Regions from separate parts of the Paenibacillus sp. FSL R5-0912 genome, predicted to be linked through region 1. Evidence: a T-box and tRNA genes for the amino acid it is inferred to sense, from the RefSeq annotation. Region 1 holds a T-box; the other holds one or more tRNA genes.

Evidence for each region. A T-box is a leader RNA that pairs with one kind of tRNA and senses whether it is charged. The one in region 1 lies ahead of metG (methionine--tRNA ligase), so its partner is inferred to be a tRNA-Met.
Region 2: it has a tRNA-Met gene. The T-box ahead of metG (methionine--tRNA ligase) is inferred to sense a tRNA for this amino acid. The anticodon was not compared.

The regions. Positions count from the first base shown of each region.
Region 1 is NZ_CP009282.1:3,328,889-3,339,435, forward strand. Features, by position in the region: gene R50912_RS13950 (NUDIX hydrolase) at 1-26, shown strand, start outside; gene R50912_RS13955 (creatininase family protein) at 53-820, shown strand; partial or broken gene R50912_RS36200 (helix-turn-helix domain-containing protein) at 1,187-1,327, shown strand; gene R50912_RS13960 (MmyB family transcriptional regulator) at 1,361-1,894, shown strand; gene R50912_RS13965 (aldo/keto reductase) at 2,047-2,997, shown strand; gene metG (methionine--tRNA ligase) at 3,955-5,631, opposite strand; T-box leader at 5,747-6,016, opposite strand; gene R50912_RS13975 (site-2 protease family protein) at 6,091-7,176, shown strand; gene R50912_RS13980 (hypothetical protein) at 7,245-7,460, shown strand; gene R50912_RS13985 (GNAT family N-acetyltransferase) at 7,583-8,026, shown strand; gene R50912_RS13990 (DUF3892 domain-containing protein) at 8,119-8,355, shown strand; gene R50912_RS13995 (hypothetical protein) at 8,600-9,154, shown strand; gene R50912_RS14000 (DUF1292 domain-containing protein) at 9,239-9,562, shown strand; gene R50912_RS14005 (aminotransferase class I/II-fold pyridoxal phosphate-dependent enzyme) at 9,679-10,547, opposite strand, start outside.
Region 2 is NZ_CP009282.1:5,695,115-5,705,661, reverse strand. Features, by position in the region: gene pyrF (orotidine-5'-phosphate decarboxylase) at 1-207, shown strand, start outside; gene pyrE (orotate phosphoribosyltransferase) at 204-845, shown strand; gene R50912_RS36265 (hypothetical protein) at 1,015-1,140, shown strand; gene R50912_RS24175 (extracellular solute-binding protein) at 1,430-2,998, shown strand; gene R50912_RS24170 (hypothetical protein) at 3,431-3,595, shown strand; tRNA gene R50912_RS24165 (tRNA-Met) at 3,679-3,755, shown strand; tRNA gene R50912_RS24160 (tRNA-Ile) at 3,803-3,876, shown strand; gene R50912_RS24155 (hypothetical protein) at 4,256-4,609, opposite strand; gene R50912_RS24150 (ketopantoate reductase family protein) at 5,147-5,746, shown strand; partial or broken gene R50912_RS36505 (transposase) at 6,148-6,645, shown strand; gene R50912_RS24140 (sensor histidine kinase) at 6,795-9,428, shown strand; gene R50912_RS35745 (hypothetical protein) at 9,741-10,139, shown strand; gene kdpF (K(+)-transporting ATPase subunit F) at 10,269-10,349, shown strand; gene kdpA (potassium-transporting ATPase subunit KdpA) at 10,380-10,547, shown strand, end outside.

The DNA.
Region 1 (10,547 bases):
TAGTTAGTCTAAGCAGGAAGATATAATGCAGTATCATATAAGGAGATTCTAGATGAACGTAGAATATGGGAAGTTAACTTTTCTGGAGATTAAGCAAAAAGTAGCCGAAGGCTATATGGCTATTATTCCAACCGGCTGCACGGAGCAGCAGGGGCCGCATTCGACGGTGGATTTTGATATCTGGTTGGCCACCGAGCTGTCTATTGAGGCAGCAACTATGGCAAATCTGAGCTACGGTGTGAAGTCGCTGGTAATTCCGACGATTCCGTTTGGTCCTACTCCCGAGCACCGTAATTACGGATATGGCTACATCGACATCCCGCAGAAGGTATATGAGGATGTGATTTATGCGGTTCTGGTTTCACTGGCCGGCCAGGGGTTCAGGCAGCTCGTGATTATGCGCGGCTGCGGTGGACATATGCTGAACCAGGTCGCTGTGAAATTCAATCAGGAGTATGCAGGAAAAGCCATAGTTCATATTCCGCATCATCCGTTCCATGAGGTCTGGTGCACACATGCCGATCCACATATTCCGGGTGGTCATGCCGACAGCTTCACCACATCACTGGGGCTCTACAAACATCCCGAGTGCATCCGTGAGGAGCTGATTGAGAATCCCGACAGCAGTGAACCGGATTGGGATGATCCCGGACTCGACTTCACCAACTACTCGGCAACGGGTGTCATTGGTGATCCAACTCATGCCAGCGAAGAATTAGGACGCAAGCTGTGGAAGGGCTCTGTAGAAGCTATAGCAGCCGAACTGCAGAAAATTGCTGGACAGGCTGCTGAGATTCGTGAGGCTGTAATGGAAACGTAGGCAAGCAGCAGAAAGATAAAAGCGAGATAGTTAAGCCCCATAGCTTCGTCCATGTTAACCGCGACGGCGGCTTGGAGAAGCCAGTGGGGCTATTACTATAGCTGGCGTTGCGAATGCGAAGGTGGTTTGCAGCTTTTTTATGCGAGAGATCATGTTATTGCTTCTCAAGTCCGAGTTCCGTGTAAGTTTGTGAACGGCAGAGAATAAGGTAGAATAGGGACACCAATTGCTGTGAGAAGAGGTTAGTTTATGAGCGATGAGAATTCGAAGTTCAAGCGGCTTGGAGAGTATCTGAAATCTCGCCGGAACCGGCTGCAGCCTGAAGCTGCTGGGCTTAAGGAAACTAACAGCTAGCGCAGAACACCCGGACTACGGCGGGAGGAAGTGGCGATTCTGGCTGGTGTCAGCAGCACCTATTACACGTGGCTGGAGCAAGGCAGAGAAGTTACCGCTTCCAGAGAGATTATGGAGAGTCTCAGCCAGGCCCTGCGCTTGACCCCTGATGAGCGGATGCATCTGTTCGAGCTGTGGAATCCAGGTATGCCGGATACAGTTCCTTCTATTAATACGGTGAGTCCCGATCTGAATCCGCAGTGGCGGGATATTATCAGCCAGCTGTCTTATCCGTCTTTTATTACGAATGAGCGGTCCGAGGTTCTGGCCTGGAATGATAAGGCGGGTGAAGTCCTTAGTGATTTCGGGAAGCAGCCCGCTTCCGAGCGTATTATGCTCCGTCTATTGTTTCTCGATCAGGGGCTGCGCCGCCGGATGCTGAATTGGGAGGAGTTCGCGCTCTACTCAGTAGCTGTGTTCAGAACCTATTATGACATGCATCTGCACGACCCCTGGTACAAAGACATGGTAGTGAAGCTTTGTGAGGACAGTATGGATTTCGCTGACATGTGGAAACTGCACAACATTCAAGGCAAAAAAGTAAATCGTGTAGTCATACAAAGTCTCGGCACGAATCAGTCTGTGACTTATGACATCAACTCTGTGGCAAGTCTGGCCGACCACCCGTGTCTGCATATCTGTATTTATACACCTGTGGCAGAGAGCCTAGAATCGAATTAAGTCATTTGAACGGCCGGTCTGCTGCTATTTCTGTGCTGTTCCCTGGTAATGATCTTACTAGCATAAACGTACTGTGGCTGCTCCATGGCAGGAAGGCTACAATAGGGACATATCCGAAGAATCTTTCACCGGGAAAAGAGGGAGACAACCGAATGCAGACAAGAACACTGGGAAACGAAGGACTGACAGTATCGGCTCTGGGACTAGGAACGATGATGATGCCGGACAATGAAGAGTCGGTAAAAGTGATCCATGGGGCACTCGACCTAGGAGTAACCCTGATGGACACAGCGGATATCTATGGAGATTTCGCGTTTCAGCGTTTTGGCAGCAATGAGAGGCTCGTGGGTCGCGCGCTTAAAGGCAGACGGGATAAAGCGGTCGTTGCGACCAAATTTGGCATTACGCATACTCAGGGCCCCAAGGGTGATCCGGCTTATATCAAAAAATCCATAGATGCCAGCTTATATCATCTGGGTATGGATTATATTGATCTGTATTATCAGCACCGTCCTGATCCGAACACACCTATCGAGGAGACTATAGGCACGCTGGCTGAACTGGTCAAGGAAGGAAAGATCCGCTACATTGGCTTATCGGAAGCTTCACCTGAGCTGATACGCCGGGCACATGCGGTACATCCCATCACGGCACTGCAGACAGAATATTCGCTCTGGAGCCGGGAGGTGGAGGATGAAATACTGCCGCTGGTCAAAGAGCTGGGCATCGGATTCGTGCCTTACAGTCCGCTGGGCCGCGGATTTCTGACCGGTCAGATTAAAAGCTTTGACGACCTGCCGCTGGACGATTACCGCCGTCACTACCCGCGGTTCCAGGGAGAGAATTTCGCCAGAAATCTCGAAGTGGTCTCTCTGATCGTGCAGATGGCAGCCGAGAAGGACTGCGCTCCTTCGCAGCTTGCGTTGGCCTGGCTGCTTGCGCAGGGGGATCAACTTGTGCCAATCCCGGGAACCAAGCGGCTGGAGCGGCTACAAGAGAATCTCGGCGCGTTGCAGGTGGTGTTGTCAGCGGATGATCTGGCCCGGATCGAGCGGATCTCCCCGCAGGGTGTTGCAGCCGGAGGGCGCTTTCCCGGCCATTAAAGGCAGAAGGTTTGAGAACTGCAGCAGCATCGGTTATGCATCGAAATCCAAAAGCGTTCTTATCTGCACCGCTTGTTTTTGTGAGCGGTAAGATAAGGCCGCTTTTTAAAGTTGCGCCGGCATACCGCCAATGTTCGGATTCTTGCGAAAACGAAAACGAAAACGAAAACGAAAACGAAAACGAAAACGAAAACGTAAACGAAAACGAAGACGGAAGCAAGTAACAAGTAACAGGTAGCAGGTTAAAGGTAGGAGGTAGCAGGTAATAAGTAGTAGGTAGCAGGTGACGAGTAGTAGGTAGCAGGTGACGAGTGACAGGCGACAGATGACAGGTAACAAGTAACAGATGACAGGTGTACTGGAGCAAGTGTTCATCGCAATGTTAAGCGGACTGAGAGGACCCTATTTCCCGGAAAAGGCGCTTTTTGGGGCTGAATCGGACTGAGATTCCGTTATTTTGTTCATCCGGCCCCAAAGTGAGGGGCCGCCGGGCATATAAGAGATTCTGAGTCCGATTGACCGGCGTATCTGCCTGATTTGCAGGAATAACGGAATCTCAGTCCGCCTCTTCAGCCAGTTGACGAGGGCAGATGAAGTACCCGTTCATACCTCGTCAAAATGGGGAAACTCCGCATGATCATGCAAGATCCCGCGAGTTCCCGCCAAGTTCCCGCTCATACCTCGTCAAACTGGGGAAACTCTGCCAGTTTCCGCCAACCACAAAGGATGTTTTCGCTGCTATACAGCAGCCATTCTCCTATTAGAGACTAATTAGTGCATGTCCCGCGGAGCAGTGCTTAGAGCTCGGCACTGCTAACTCTCGCCGCCACGGCACTGCTAACTCTCGCCGCCACGGAGCTACTAACTCTAGCTGCCACGGAGCTACTAACTCTAGCTGCCACGGAGCTACTAACTCTAGCTGCCACGGAGCTACTAACTCTAGCTGCCACGGAGCTGCTAGCCCTCGCCGCCACGGCGTTGCAAGCTCTTGAGGCGCTCGGTCTCCTCCCCAATCCGCGCGATATCAATCCGTTCGAACAATAATTCCAGCTCCAGCACCGGCTGATGTGCCGGAACGGACACTGGCTGCCATAAAGGCTGTTCTAAGGCAAAGAAATGCCTGATCTTGCCGCAGGAGAATGGAATGAACGGGTTCAACAGATTAGACAGATTAGCGGTGATCTGCACACAGGTATACAGCGTGTTGCCGCAGGCGGCGGGGTCATTCCTAATCTGCAGCCACGGCTGCTGCTGATCGAAATATTTGTTGGCCTGGCGGATATGGGTGAAGACATGCTCCAGCGCTTCTTTGAAGCTGCCCCCCTCAATAAGTCTCCCGGTCTCGCTGTACAGAGTATTAATGCTGCTGGCCCAAACGGCATCCATTGTACCCTCAGGAACCTCGCCATTCCAGAACTTATTCACGAATACCAGACTGCGGTTAACGAAATTACCGAAGGCGCCCAGCAGCTCGCTGTTATGGCTGTAGATGAATTCTCTCCACGAGAAGTCGGCATCCCGTTTCTCAGGACCGTTCGCCGTCAGGAAATACCGGATGGAATCCGGGTCGTAGCGGCTGAGAATATCCGGCACCCAGACGGCCCAGTTACGGCTTGTGGAGAATTTCTCCCCTTCCAGCGTCATGTATTCACAGGAGAAGATGCGGTCCGGCAGATGCAGGTCTCCAGCACCCAGCAGCAGAGCCGGCCAGATCAGGCTGTGAAAAGGCACATTATCCTTGCCATGCACATAATAGGCCGTAATGGGAGGGTACGCGGCGTCTTTGCTCTCAGTGGATTCCAGCCAGAAATCCTCCCAGCGGTTGCCGGTCCCGGCAGCCCACTGCTTGCTGGCGGACAGATAGCCGCTGACCGCTTCGATCCACACATAGATTTTCTTGTCCGTGAAGCCGTCCACCGGAACATCCACCCCCCAGTCCAGATCCCGCGTTGCAGCGCGGTCCTGCAGTCCTTCCTGCAGATATCTGCGGGTTAAACGCACAGCATTGTCTCTCCAGCCTTGCGCAGAATCTACGTATTCTGAAAGTGCGCCCTGGAAGCTGGACAGTGACAAATAATAATGCAGGGTGGAACGCAGCACCGGAGGGGTTCCGCAGATTTTGCAGGTACGCTCCAGCAGGTCAACCGGGTCGAGTATCGTAGAACAGTAATCACATTGGTCACCCCTGGCCTGCTGTCCGCAGACCGGGCAGATTCCCTCTACATAGCGGTCCGGCAAGTAGCGCTGATCCTGCTCACAGTAGCATTGGAGCGTAGACTTCTGGTACAGATGGCCGTTATCCAGCAGCTTAAGGAACAGCTCCTGCACCACACTGTGGTGATGCTCCTGATCGGTCCGGGTGTATAAGTCATAGGTGAATCCAAGCGAACGGAAGCAATCGGCGAACTCCTGATGATATCTGCTGGCGAATTCACCAGGGGATACACCTTCCTGCGCTGCCTGTACAGCAACTGGAGTGCCGTGGCAGTCACTGCCGGAGACATACAGCACAGCGTCGCCTTTGGCACGGTGATAGCGGGCCAGGATATCTCCCGGCAGAATACTCGCAAGCCTGCCCAGGTGCAGGGAGCCATTGGCATACGGCCAAGCCCCTCCGATAAAAATGTTTGTCATGTCATTGTCCTCCTATAAGTTTTGTTGACAGATTTTCCTTGAAACGGCTTCGGACAAAACCCGTTTCGGAAAACATGTTTAGGTTTCTAAGCGCACAAAAAAGACTCTCATCCCCAAAAGGGACGAGAGCCTGCGCTCACGTGTTACCACCCAAATTCATCAATGCCTTGCGGCATCCACCTCTTCAGGTACGTCCGCATAAGCCTGCGGGTATACCCTAGCATGGTAACGGATGCGGGTTCCGGCGCAGCCTACGTCCCGTTTATGCGGGCTTCGATGCGCAGCTCTGAGACCATATTCCCGTGGGTTTTCTTTGCTCCTTTTCAGCGGCTGGAGCTCTCTGTGAAAGAATGGCCAAGGTACTCTTTCTCTTCATAGCTATTGTGGTTATCCTAATTACTGGATATCATATATGCAGGTGATGGCTTATGTCAACACCAGATACAGAAATAAAGGAGAATGAGACTTTTGCCGGAAAACAAGCAGGTAAAGAAAAGCTCAGGCATAATGGGATGGCTTGGTAGCGCGGGAGTACTGCTGCTGCTGAAGGGCAAAACTATTCTGTCTCTGCTCAAGCTGGGGAAGATTGCGGGACCGCTGATTTCGATGATGGTGTCTATCTGGGCCTATGCTCTGATCTCACCATGGCAATTTGCAGTGGGCTTCGTTGCCTTATTATTCGTTCATGAGATCGGCCATGTTATCGCCGCTAAGCGGATCGGGCTGCCGGTGAGCGCACCGCTGTTTGTTCCTTTTATGGGTGCATTAATTACGATGAAGAAACAACCGCTGGATGCCAGAGAGGAAGCCTACGTTGCTTTTGGAGGCCCTATTCTGGGGGGCATTGGCGCGGCCGCCGTCTTCGGAGCAGCTTATTATTATCAGAGCCCGCTACTCTTTTCACTGGCTTATGTCGGATTCTTTCTTAACCTGATCAACCTGCTGCCGATTCATCCGCTGGATGGGGGAAGAATTGCAACTGCGGTTACCCGCTGGTTATGGCTGGTAGGTCTGGTTGGAGGTCTGGCAGTGATCATCTATCTGAAATCTATTCTGTTCAGTATTATCTGGCTGTTATTTGCTTATGACATGTACAAGAAATATATCAGCCGGCGCACGAAGAAGCAGATGCATGCGGTTATGAAAAGCTTCCTGATACCGATTGAGGATTTGCAGGATCAAGGGTATCTGATTCCCGGACCTGAGCACAAAAGAGAACTACCTTTTACCACCTACAGTGATTTGAACCGCCAGCAATATCTTGGTGTCCGCTGGGATAATCTGGACTATTACGGTACAACGACTATGCCTGTACAGTCTATTATCAGTAAAGTCCGGATCGTGCAGCTGGACCAGCTGTATGTGGATGCTAAGCTGCAGCTGAAGATGCAGTGTGAGATCAGCTTTACGGTGTTTGATAATGATAAATATTATGATGTGCCGGCCGCGTCACGCTGGAGATATGGTATTGCTTATTTTGTACTCGCTGGCTTTCTCGGCGGCATGATGTACCTTGTGCATATCGTTGGCAATGTAAATCTGTAAGGATTCGTTTATGAAGCCCCTGATTCGTCAAAGCTGTATAGAGCCAAGAAGAACAGGGGGGTACAACTATGCGCAAGTCATTGGTGTGGAGCGGGGTCATTGGAGTGTGTGTGATGCTGGGGACGGCCGGATGTGCGGCTGGCAGTGAGGCTCCCGGATATACGGGGGTTCATAAGATGACTGGACTGGACGGGAGACTTGATACACCGGATGGTCTTATATCACCGGTTATGCAGGATGTGTACGACCGTTCGATTCCGGAAGAGGTGTATTCCATTCAATAGTCTGCCGGACGCGGCTTATCCGTCCTCCCTATCCCTGGAGCCCTCAGGCTCTATACAGGATATTAATAATTCTGTATAATGGCTCAATGTTGATAGGACCTACAGAGAGGGGTTAGAGGAGAATGGCAGTGGAAATCGTACATGTCACTACAGAGGAGCAGCTCCAGATGGCGCTTGCGATCCGCCATAAGGTATTTGTGGAGGAACAGAAGGTGCCGGCCGAAGAGGAAATTGATGAATACGATGTGATCGGAGACAATGCGCATCATTTCCTGCTTAAGGACAACGGTGAGCCGGCAGCTACAGGAAGACTGATTTATTACAAGGCAGAGATTGCTAAAATGCAGCGGATTGCTGTTCACGAGCAATACCGTTCCAAGGGTTTCGGACGGATCCTGCTGCTCGCTATGGAGGGGCACGCCCGTGAACTCGGCCTGGTAGCCTCAATTCTCGATGCACAGTGTCATGCAGAAGCCTTTTACAGCAAACTGGGCTATGAAGTGATTTCCCCGGAGCCCTTCTATGATGCCGGTATTCTTCACGTGAGAATGCAGAAAACGCTGTAATCAGGCCGGGTACATACTCTTTCGATTCTATGGACAAGCTATCTGGGAGCCAGATTGTTGGCTAATCCTAGGCGCGAAGGAGAAGATCCTAAGTGATGAACAACGAACGTGAACGCTTTATTGCAGCCCAAAGAAACGGTGATGGTGATCTGACCAAGTTCCAGACCTCTTCCGGCCGTGTGCTGGATTACCAGCAGGCACTTCAGGAGGTTCAGTCCGGGAGTATTGCCGGAGTCAACGCATTCAAAGGAAAAGATGGAGAAATGTATATTCGCGGCGATGCAGATGGAGATCCTACCAACAATCTGGATCAGCTTCCGCAATTTTAACTAGGTATAGATATTAGGATGAAACGGCCGGACAAGCGTCTATTCGATGCTAATGTCCGGCTTTTTTGTGTTGCGGGGAGGGGATGTCTCCCAGATATTTCTTATATTGCACGCCGAAACCGGTTTTATAATCGTGCGTTTTTCTTTTCTACTGCAAAAAGAAATAATTCCCTGAATTCTGCGCAACTTGTCGAATGGTTGGTAGTATACATTAACAGCATGAATTATTTGGAGGGGCTTTACAATGAGATGGAGAAAAATTGCTCTATGCGTGGTTGTGTTTTCCATGATGGGAAGCTCATATTTGTTCGCTGACGCTGTAAACCAGAAAATCAAAGTGTGGAGCAATGGAAAGGAAATAGCCGATGGCGGCTATTTGATTGACGGCAAGGCCTATATCCCTGCGAGAGAAGCGGGAGGTGTCGTCAGCTGGGACGGTTCAGGTAAAGTGACGATTCTCAAGCCTAATGTGCATATTGTGCTGTTCAAGGGCGATACGGTATTCGGCAATGTAAACACAGGCAAACTGAAGATGAAGATCCTTACCCAGGTTGACAGCCTGAAGGACAGCGTCTCAGCTGTGAAGGTGGCAATCACCGATCCGTCAGGGAATGTGAAGGATATTCTGGAGGATGCCGGCGGCTCGAAGAATGAGGACTTCTGGTTCTCCACCCCGGAATTCACCTATGATTTCAAAGAATCCGGTAAATACAGTGTAGGGTTCTTCATCAAGTCATCCAAGAGCGGAGATTACGTTCTTGTGTCAGAAAAGGTGGTTACGGCTTCGGCCAAGAATTAACCGCGGTCTGCAAATTGACCTGAACTTATCTTACGTGTTACGATACCAAATGTAGGATAATTCAATTTAAAGTGAGGTATTTCAATGAGCGATCACAAACATGAGCATGGCCATGAACATGGTGAAGCATGCGGTTGCGGACATGATCACGACCATGAGCACGAGGAGTTTGTGCTGACCTTGACGAACGAGCAGGGCGAAGATGTAGAGATGGTGCTGGTAGAAACGTTTGACGTAGGCGAGAAGTTATACGCACTGCTGCTCGAGCGCGAAAACCCTGAAGCAGACGGCATCATTCTGCGTATGGAAGAAGAAGACGAAGAAATGGTACTCTACAACATTGAAGATGAAGCTGAATGGAAAGCTGTTGAAGAAGCTTACAACGAGCTGCTGGCCCAGCAAGAATAGATTTCAGTGAATCAAGTACTTAGGCTTGCTGTCTTGGACAAGACAGCACCGCCTAATACAAAACCCCGATACTGTAATAGTATCGGGGTTTTGTATTGCTGCAGGGCCTGAGCCGATTAAGAAATAGGCTCAGCCTCAACAATTACTTTGATGTTGGTGATGCTGCGGTCCTCAGGGCCTTTGACCGGCAGGCCGATTTCCACATGGTCGATGATATAGTCAATGTTATCTTGGGTAATAACTTCACCAGGGAGAAGAATCGGGATGCCCGGCGGATAAACATAGATAAATTCTGCAATAATGTAGCCTGCAGACTCCCGGAAGGGAACCAGCTGTGTATCGGCGTAGAAGGCATCTCGGGGAATCAGGGCCAGCTGAGGGATATTCGGCACCTGTACCTTCATCTCATAGATCTCACCTTTGCTGTAATGAATCGCTGAGAGCACGCGCAGCGCGGCTAATAACTTATCTACCGATTCCTGGGTATCTCCAGGGGTAATCAGGCAAAGAATATTATACATGTCGCTGAGTTCTACTTCGATGTTATACTTCTGGCGCAGCCAGTTCTCGGTTTCGTATCCGGTAATGCCCAGATGGCGGACGTGAATGTTAAGCTTGGTCGGATCGAGATTGAAGGTAGCCTCTGTACCGAGAATTTCTTTGCCGAAGCTGTACAAGCCTTCAATGCTGTTAATGGCATCCCGGGCGTAGTTGGATAAGGCAATGGTTCTGGATGCCATCTCATGGCCGTTTAGCGCCAGATTACGTCTGGAGGTATCCAGAGAAGCAAGCAGAATATATGAAGTTGAAGTTGTGGTCAGCATGCTGAGAATGGTTTGTACCCGCTGAGGGTTAACAAGACCTGTCTTGGCATTGAGATTGAGTACCGAGCTCTGCGTCATGGAGCCACCCAGTTTATGCACGCTGGTTGCTGCCATATCCGCACCGGCCTGCATGGCCGATACCGGTAATTCCTCATGAAAAT
Region 2 (10,547 bases), 2.4 Mb from region 1:
GCAGCAGCCTGCGGACCGGATTTCCGCACAGTGACCCCGGGTATCCGGCCTGCCGGTGCCTCGCTGGACGATCAGTCCCGGGTTATGACGCCGGGACAAGCTATACGGCAGGGCAGCCACTACCTGGTAGTGGGCCGGCCGATTACAGCGGCGGCAGATCCGCGCGCCGCAGCACTTACCATTATTGAGGAGATGAGCGAAGTATGAGCCCATTAGAGAATAAAAGTGAACAAGTTGCACGTTATCTGCTGGAGATTGGAGCGGTAGCCCTGCGTCCGCAGGAGCCGTTCACCTGGACGTCCGGCATCAAATCGCCGATCTATTGCGATAACCGCCTGACCCTGTCTTTCCCGGTTGTCCGGAGCTACATTGCCAACGCCTTCGCAGAGCTGATCAGAGGCAGCTATCCGGATGCTGAAGTGATTGCCGGAACTGCAACCGCCGGAATTCCGCACGCGGCCTGGGTCGCCGATAAGCTCGGTCTGCCGATGGCTTATATCCGTGATAAGGCCAAAGGCCACGGCAAGCAGAACCAGATCGAAGGACTGATCGCTCCCGGCCAGAAGGTGATCGTGATCGAGGATCTGATCTCCACCGGCGGCAGCTCGATCAAGGCCGCGCAGGCTGTGCAGGAAGCGGGCGGCGTACCGCTGGCCGTACTGGCCATCTTCAGCTACGAGCTGGACCGCGCCGTAGATGCCTTCGCCGCTGCGGATATCCCGCTGCAAAGCCTGTCCAACTACAGCACACTCATTGATGTGGCGCTAGCTCAAGGCACGATCGCCGATTCGGATGTAGCGCTGCTGCAATCGTGGCGCAAAGATCCTGCAGCGTTCGGCGTATAAGCGGGATTCGTGGGCTGTCAGCAGGTTCAGGACGGCTGAATACTGTTATTCCTCACACTTGATTTGTTACTTGCCCATTGGAGTTTTCTTATTGAGCGGTGTGGACACAAATATTGTACGTTTTACAACTTTGACTCATGGATAGCCAGGTGTTCAGGAGGATTGTTGTATGAAATACAAGAATATTCCCGTTAAGCTGCTTGGTGAAGAGGAAATGCTGCATTTTCTACAACAATCTTCGATTTGGGCCGATAGGATGAGGGAAATGTTGTATTTTGGGCAGGATTTTGTGTAATGATAACGGATCTCTACCATAGAAGGCGGATGAATCGGGAAATTCATGCGACAACAGCCGCCGCCCGGAAGCAGGCCAGAAATACAGCAAGAAGCCCCGTGCCTTCACAGGTACAGCAGGGCTTCTTTTTTGCGTTAGACAAAAGCAGTCTGTGCCAAGGTGAACAAACTGTCTTTTTAGTTTAAACGGGATGTCACTTCCGATATTCGAATTAGGCTATATAATGCTAAATAAAGGAATGCTCTGCCGGTTGTCCAGGTGTATGATATTTCATTAGGGGGCTATAAATATGGCTAAATCAACGATTCATCTTCTGCTCAGGCGCGGGCTTCCGCTGGCACTCTGTACGGCGGTACTGCTGCCTGTTATTTCGGCTGAAGCGGCGGCAGCCCCTGTCAGCTCTGCCACTTCGGCCAAACCCTTGACGGCATCCGTGGTGACGCAGCCATCGGACGGACAGCGGGTCCTGCGGATCGGCAGTCTGTGGAGTAGCAGCGATGATACCTATCTGCGCCAAAATCTGACTGACCTCTATGAGTTCACGCATCCGGACGTGAAGCTGGAGTTTGTTCCGGCGGTGGATCAGGAGCAGTTCCGCTTCACCAACACGTACATGGTGGAAGGACCGGAAGCATTGGGGCATATGCGTGACATCATGCTTGGCAGTAATCCGGTAGATGTGGTCATAGGAGACAGCAGCCTGATCAGGAGTCTGGCAGCCCAGAACATGCTTGAGCCTCTGCAGCCGCTGATTGACCGTGACGGCTATGATATCAGCAATATGGCACCGACGATGCTGTATGGTGTACGTCAGCTTGGCCGGGGCCACCTGTTTGCGCTGGCACCTACTTTCAACGCAAGTGTAGTTTTCTATAATAAAGGGATATTCGATGCTGCCGGAGTGAATTATCCAACGGACGGGATGACCTGGGATGAATTCTTCAAGCTTGCAGGTATGGTGACGAAGACCTCCAAGCAGATGGATGAGCGGATATATGGCTTCTCAAGGAGCCGTTATGCCGGCGATCCGTTCGCGGATATGCAGGCGTATCTCTCTCCTCTGCAAGCTGCTATGTACGATAACCAAGGCAGGGCAATGACAGTGAACAATGCGCTGTGGAGTAAAGGCTGGACTACCTTCAGCAATCTGATTCAGAAGAAGATTATCCCCGGCCCGGATGATATTGAAGCCGCAGCCGCAGCTGTTGCCGAACCTGCAGAGACCGGATTTAACCCGTTTCTGGGTGACTGGTTTCTGACGGGCAAAGCGGCAATGGTCATCGGAGAATATGGTTATATCAACGAGCTGGCTTCCGCGGACCGCAATGCGCTCCTGATTAAGAACATTAATTTCAGACATGTGGATTGGGGAATCGCCGCCGTACCTACGTTTGCCGAGAAGCCGGGCGTGGCCGTCGGTGCTGGACTGGATCAGCTGCTGGCCATCAGCAGTACCGCGCAGAATGAAGAGGATGCCTGGGAGTTGATCAAGTTTGTGAACAGCAACGAAGTAGCCAGAATCAAGGCGGCCAATCCTTATCAGCTTACCTCCCGTATGGATTTCAACCGTTCACAGAAGGCTGGAGTAAGCCTTGAACCTTTTTACAATTTGAAGCCTGTGCCGCTGACGGACGCTAATGTGGAGAGTCTGGCTTACAAGATGCCTAATATTTATCAGATTAATCTGGCCGGACAAATGCTGTTCAGCGAAGTCATTCAAGGCAAACGGACGGTAGCGAATGCCCTCAAGGCCTGGGAGCAGCAGGGCAACCATATGCTTAACGCGATGCGCAAGGATCCCACAGTCTTGTTCAATCTGGACAACGGCTGGCTGGAGCGAAGTGTGAAGGGCAAGTAGGATAGCATCAGATTTAAACAAGTGAGAACCACTTTGGAGAATCGTTTGCCAATGGTTTGTAGTAACCCAATTATGGTATATCCGATCCGGTATGATTAAGTGTACTTTGTACAACTAAATCGTCTGATTTATAACCAATTAATTGTTTAGTTGTATTTCGTGCAATTAAACTTCCTGTTTCAGACGGTTTTCCCTGATTCGGACAGAATTAGTTGTACAGACTACAGTTATAAGAGGCAAGCATCCCTTTTCGCTGTTTTTAATTGTACATTATACAACTATCCTCTGAATTGTTGGGTGGAAAATAATCACAGAATTGCGTTGCAGAATTTGCCAACCGTTCCGCAGGACTTTTTTCCTGTTATTAATGAAAAAATGGGCATGATAATGATCAGAGTAGCATACATGAATACGAAAAAGGAGAAGGGCATCATGAATTGGATATACTTCGCAAAATTGTTCAGGACAAGATTTCAAGCGGGTTGTCTGGCCAAAAGACTCGAGCAGGACGGCTGGATCTACGGCTATCATGATCCGCGTTTTGTGGAAATTTACCGTTCGCGTAAGGGCCGCTACGGTGTGCGTTTTCTGCCATAAATAAATTAACCAAATTCATCCTTGACTTTATCCATGCTTATATTGTATATTATCTATTGTCGCTGTTTGAATATGATTACTGACGCGGGGTGGAGCAGCCCGGTAGCTCGTCGGGCTCATAACCCGAAGGCCGCAGGTTCAAATCCTGCCCCCGCAACCAATTTTATTTCATCAGACAGCACTTGTAAAATACGGATATCCTAGTCCGGGCCCTTAGCTCAGTTGGTTAGAGCGGTCGGCTCATAACCGATTGGTCACAGGTTCGAGTCCTGTAGGGCCCACTTCAACGAAACCCTTACCCTGTAAGGGTTTTTTGCTTTTTATGGGCTCGCGAGCAAAATAAGATCAAGTTTATCTGAAGGGGCACTAGAGTGCGAAAACTTAACTGGTTAGGAGGTGAATTGTTTTTTTCATACAGATATCGGCCTGGTCGCTGTAGATCGAGAAACGGGGAAATTCGATTCCAAGGATTATAAACAGATTTTTCTATAAACTGTGTGTGATTCATGGTTGACGCAAACTGCGCAGTGAGGGAGAGGAATCGTTAGCCCAAAATTTTTATCGATGGTTGCTCAGAACTAGAAATTAGAGTCATACACTGTCGCTGTATTGTTGAACTAAAGTTTCTGTTAGTTGAAAGAACAGTTCATCAACAAATTATCACTTCACTCTTTCGGAAATATTTTTACTTATTTCTTCAGGATTTTCAACACCAATGATCAACTTTGATATTTTGAACTTACCAACTTTAAAGCTATTCAAATCTAAATGAAGAGTTTCGAGCTCATTTTCAAAAAAGTGCAGTTGATAACCACCATTTGATCTAAATAACCCATTTCTCATTCCTCCTAATAAAGCACCATATAGTTTAAAAGCATTTGGTATCGGTCTACCTGTTGTTATTCCTATGATTGAAGAGTATGGAATTTGCAACCCTTTATCTAATTTTAAAAAGGGTGAGTTTCCAAGGTCGATATTTACGTAGGTTTCCATTAGTTGAATTTTACGTTCCATATTTTGATTCCCCCATTTTGAAAAAATCCATTTATTTCATAACCCATAATTACAAATAATACCACAAACACCGCTTTTCTTCATAAAAATCTAAACTGCCCATTAGCTTAATAAATCTTTTTCATCGAGAGTCTTAACGATTGTTGCACAGTACGAAGAGATAACACAGCGGAGGATGGCGAACATACCGGCAGAGTAATTAGTAGGGTTTGTTATAGCTCCTACTAATTACTCTGCTTTTTAAGACCAACTAATCCACCAATAACAATAATAACTGAAACTATAAAAATCCAATAAGCAATGCCCATTAAAATTAACTCCCTTACCAGTTTTACGCTAATAAGGGCATGTACAATTGATCATCAATTCAAAATAAAGAGAGATAAATAGTGGCTTTAGTATATAACCAGGCCTAATTCTTTTTCTTTATTCTGATACTTAATCCACTGATTGAACCAAACGCCCAGAAGTATCAAGTGTGGTTGAGTACCTTGCTCCACGAGTTGGAAATGCAACAGTTCTGTTTTTCAATAACTGTTGACAAGATCCTCAATCCGCTATTCAGCCAATTCCGGTCAATCAAATTGTTTTTGGCTTCCCCGGTGGTGGGGCGGATTTGAAGGAAATACTCTTTACGGTGGTGTTTACAAGACGGTTCAGTTTGGAACATTTGAATCCGAGCCTACCCAAAGAGATTTAGAGGTTCGCAAGCTTTTTGTTGAGGCAGGCTTCAAGATAAGGGTTCAAAAGGATCCGCATAGTTGGCTCTGGAATCACTTCGCATTAAACGTTGCAATGGAAATCGAAGTATTAAAAAGTGGCAGTTTTAAAAAAGTCATTTCTTCACCCGAAGCCCTCGCTGGAATAGGTCGTAATATGAAAGAATTGATCCCTATTTTGAAAGCAAAAGGATCAAAACTTGATATTTTGACAAGGGTGGTGAGCACCCTACCGCCGAGTGTTGTTGGATTTCTTATGAGTAACATTGTTTATTCACCTAAAAGCATGCCCTATGCACTTGTGGAGCATAACCACTTTAAGGTTGGTTATGCCGTACAGGAAGTTATATCAGAGGCCAGAAAGCACGGCATAAAGGCACCACGGCTTTACGCTGTAGATAGCCTAATTACGGAATGATGACTTAGATTTGTTTATTCGATTTAATAAGGGAGAGAACCATTACAGTGTCTACATTATTGTACAAAGTGGGCAAATCAGCCTATAACAAACCATGGCCGTTTATTATCAGTTAGATCGCAATTCTTGGAGTTGTAGTAGCCTTGCTCATTACGAACGGAATGCATGTAAATTCCACGATGAAAATTGAGGGTTTTTCATTTCCCTTAGCGGTGAAAATCCGGAGACCAAGGCGAACGCTTCCGCTTTTCCGCGGGTCGTTCCGTCCTCTCCGCTGTTTAAGCGGGGTACGAATACACCAACTTCAACAAAAATACAAAAAAAGGAATCGCCTTTTTAATAAAATGGAAGTACCACCAACCATCCCAAAAGGAGCGATTTCCTTGTACATTCAATAGTCCATGGACCCACTTTGCTTGCCAATGGACTTGGAAGAAGACGTTCCAGAAAACCACCTCGATCGCGCTCGTTAACGCAGCCGTTAATTGGCTTGACGATACCATCTTTGACGCTGCCTACCCCGGCGGTGGCCGTGACAGCTACCACCCTAAAATGCTCACCAAGTTATCATTTATGCCTACACTCAGCGTATCTATTCCTCCGAGCGGATGAAAGATGTTCTCGAAACCGTATTCACTGCGGTTATTCAGTTCCTGGCCGATGAAAAGTACATCTCTCTTGAGCATTTTTTTGTGAACGGTACCAAGATAGAGGCCAACGCGAATCGTTATACCTTCGTGTGCGGCAAAGCGGTTAGTAAGCATAAGGCCAAATTCCAAGAAAAGGTACATGCTTTGTTTGAGGGCATTGAGGCCGCAGAGAAACAAGAAGAACATGAACACCGTGGCCAGGATCTGAGTGAACTTGGCGAGTCCACCGAGATGAGCAGCGAGAAACTCCATATTGTTAGAGTATTTGCTGAATAGTATGGATAAGTTATCTTAATGCAATCTTAATGCAATGGGTGAAGTCATAACACGATCATGATATGGCCCATGATATACTTCAAATAAATCTCGAAAAAATGAAAGTGGAAAGCGGGCTTACAATGGCGGTCATGGGAAAATTGAAAATTTTTATTGGCTACGCTCCCGGCGTCGGCAAGACATATACTATGCTGAGTGCGGCTCATGAAGATCAAAAAGAGGGGATGGATGTTATTGTTGGATATATTGATTACCATGCCCGTAAGGATACCCTGAATCTATTGAAGGGATTGGAAGTTTTGCCTTCCATGGATAGTACAAGCAATAATTCAACCATCACAGAATTTGATTTGGATCGTGCCCTTCAGAGAAACCCTGAACTTGTTTTATTGGACAATCTGGCACATGTAAATGAGGCGGGAGGCCGTCACAAAAAAAGGTATCAGGATGTGGAGGAGCTTCTTCGCGCTGGAATCCATGTATATACCACCATTAACGTCCAGCAGATTGAAAGCCTGGCAGACATTGTGTACTCCATTACAGGTATTCCGGTTGAGGAGCGAATACCGGATAGTGTGTTTGACAGTGCAGATCAGGTGGAACTGGTTGATATAGAACCTGATGATTTAATTGAGCGCTTGAATAAGGCAAGCATGTATCGTCAGGACGATCCTAGGATTGCCGGCTTATTTACCAAAGAGAAGCTCACCGCCCTGCGTGAAATAGCTTTGCGTAATACAGCAAGCCAGTTAACCCGAATCGCGATGCAGATCAGTGAGCAGACGAAAACAAGCGAGCTTGATATTAAAGATCATATTTTGGTCTGTTTGTCTTCTGCTGCTTCGAATAAAAAAGTGATCCGGGCAGCAGCAAGAATGGCTGAGGCATTTCACGGTCATTTTACAGCGCTGTTTGTTGAAACACCGGAAACCCAAAAATTGACTCAAAAGAATAAAACAGAACTGAGAGAAAACATTAGACTTGCCGAACAAATGGGGGCACACATCGCCACTGTATACGGTGAGGATATTCCAGGGCAAATTGCGGAGTATGCCAAAACAAGTTATGTGTCAAAAATTGTCTTAGGTCGTTCTCCGAATAAAAAGAGGGGATTTGCAAAATCCAATGTTGTGGATAAATTAACCGCCTTCCTCCCCAATATTGAGATTTTTATTATTCCGTATACCGATTCCACTTTTTATAAAAAACGTCCTTTATACAACCAATATCCGAAGCTCTCCCTGGTCGACACCGCCAAAGTTCTTACCATACTGACTGTCTGTACGATCATTGGTATCTGGTTCAAAAATTTGGGGTTTCGGGAAGCGAATATTATTACGGTGTACATTCTTGGTGTTTTATTAAGCGCTTTAGTCACTAAGGACAGAGTATACAGTGTTATTTCCTCTGTCATGAGTGTTCTTGTATTTAATTACTTTTTTACAGAGCCCTATTACTCTCTGCTTGCGTATGATTCCGGATACCCTATTACATTTCTAGTCATGCTGTCCGCCTCCTTAATCATGAGTACTTTGACCATTCGTGTTAGAGAACAGGCACGCCAATCCGCGCAAAAAGCCTATCGTACTGAGGTGCTTTTGGAAACAAGCCGGAAATTGCAGCAGACGAAGGATTCACAGGAGATTATTGATGCTATGGCGCAACAGATGGTGAAGCTCCTGGACAGAACGATTATCTTCTATCCGGTTCAGCGGGAGGGGCTGTCCGCACCTCAGGTATTTCCAAAGAGAGGAGCTGCATTCGATTCGGCGGCTTATACAGGAAGCAATGAACGTGCAGTTGCAGAATGGGTATTTAAGAACAACAAACGTGCGGGAGCTACCACGGATACTTTTTTTGGTGCCAGTTGTCTATATCATGCCGTGCGTGGAGGAGATACTGTTTTTGCAGTAGCAGCCATCGTCATGGAAGAGGAGGAGCCACTGGAGGTCTTTGAAAAAAGCCTGATGATTGCCATGCTTGGAGAGTGCGCGTTCGCGCTGGAGAAAGAAAGACTGAATGAGATACAAAAAGAGATCTCGCTGCAAATCCAGCAGGAGCATCTCCGGGCCAATCTGCTTCGTTCAATCTCCCATGATCTCCGCACTCCACTTACCAGCATCTCGGGCAATGCAGGAATTCTTGTTGCAAACGCAGGGGTGCTGGACGAAGAACAGAAAAAAGGGTTGTACTCCGATATTTATGACGATTCCATTTGGTTGATCAATCTGGTGGAAAACTTGCTGTCCATTAGCCGGATGGAGAATGATAAGCTGAACATGAATTTCCAGGCGGAATTAATGGAAGAGGTCATTTCGGAGGCTCTGCTTCATGTGAACCGGAACAGTGAGAAGCATATCATTCGAACCCTATTGGATGATGAACTGATGATGGCCCGGATGGACTCCCGGCTTATTGTCCAGGTGCTGATAAATCTTGTGGATAACGCAATCAAGTACACCCAGGAGGGATCCCAGATCTCTATACATGTAAGGAGGAGCCAGCTGTGGGTTGTGGTGGAGGTTTCTGACGATGGTCCCGGTATTTCAGATGAAGATAAATCAAGGTTATTTGAGATGTTCTACACCGCAAATAATATACGCGGAGATGGCCGCCGCGGACTCGGTCTGGGTCTTTCCCTGTGCAAATCGATTGTAAATGCCCATGGGGGTAATATTAGTGTCAAGGATAATGTTCCGAATGGTACAGTTTTTTCCTTCACCCTGAAAGCTGAGGAGGTAGATGTTCATGAATAAGCCTTTTATTGAGAAGGTGGATATCATAAAAAAAGCTATGCTCTTTTTGGGAGCATAGCTTTTTTTATTCAACGTGAAATATCCTTCTTAAGGTGATCTTAATACATTCATTTAAACCCTAATCCTAAACTAATGCTGGAAATGTTACGCTGAAACAGGAATGAAAACGAAGCATTTTGCGAATAAACAGTCGCTGAAAGAGAGGAAAGAAGGTATGGGGGATGGACTGTGGTGAAACTCGTGAAAAAAATGATTGACTATGCGGATATGCTATCAGTGCAGTACTGCTAATCTCAGAAAGAAGGGAATGGTATGGGTCGCAGTGATGCCATGATGTTAGTGTACTCTCCTAATGTGGCAGAGAATCAATTTATACAGGCGCTAGGAACAAGTGAATGCTTTGCTGCGGTGTCCTGTAGCCCTGTACAAAAACAACATCTGCTTGAATTGGGAGTAAAAAATGTTGTTGAAGTGGATATTAAAGAAAAGTGCTTGATCAGCATTCCGGAGAATGAGTTCAGCAAGGTATATATTTTTGAAGAAGATCTGGGTCAATGCTGCGGGCTTATTGAAACTCTCCGGAAATGGACGTTAGGTACGATTTTCGTCATTACCAAGAACCGGTACCCGCAAATGATCTATAAGGCACTGGGTGCGAATTACGTTATACGAACGACCAGCGATAATCTTTCTTTTCTGCTGGATAAGTGAAAATGAATTAAAGGGGGCCATTCACATGCTGGATATATATATGATTGCTGCTCTAGTAATCCTTACCCTACTGATGATAGGGCTGGGCCAATGGGCGTCTGGAACTGTTGACAAAGGAAGTGACCAAGGATGATGTGGGTACTTGCAATCCTTATAGCCGCTCTTTTTGTGTACCTGACCTACGCGCTTCTTAATCCGGAACAATTCTAGACGATTTCAGGAGGGATTCAAGTGACAACGATGTCTTTTATCGCTATTGCAATAACCTTATTACTCTCTCTGCTGCTTGCGCGTCCTGCGGGGCTGTATATCGCGCAAGCCTTCAATTATGAGAAAACAGGGCTTGACCGCTGGTTCGGCTGGATCGAAAAACCTATCTATGCTATCGGGGGAATACGTAAGGAGAAT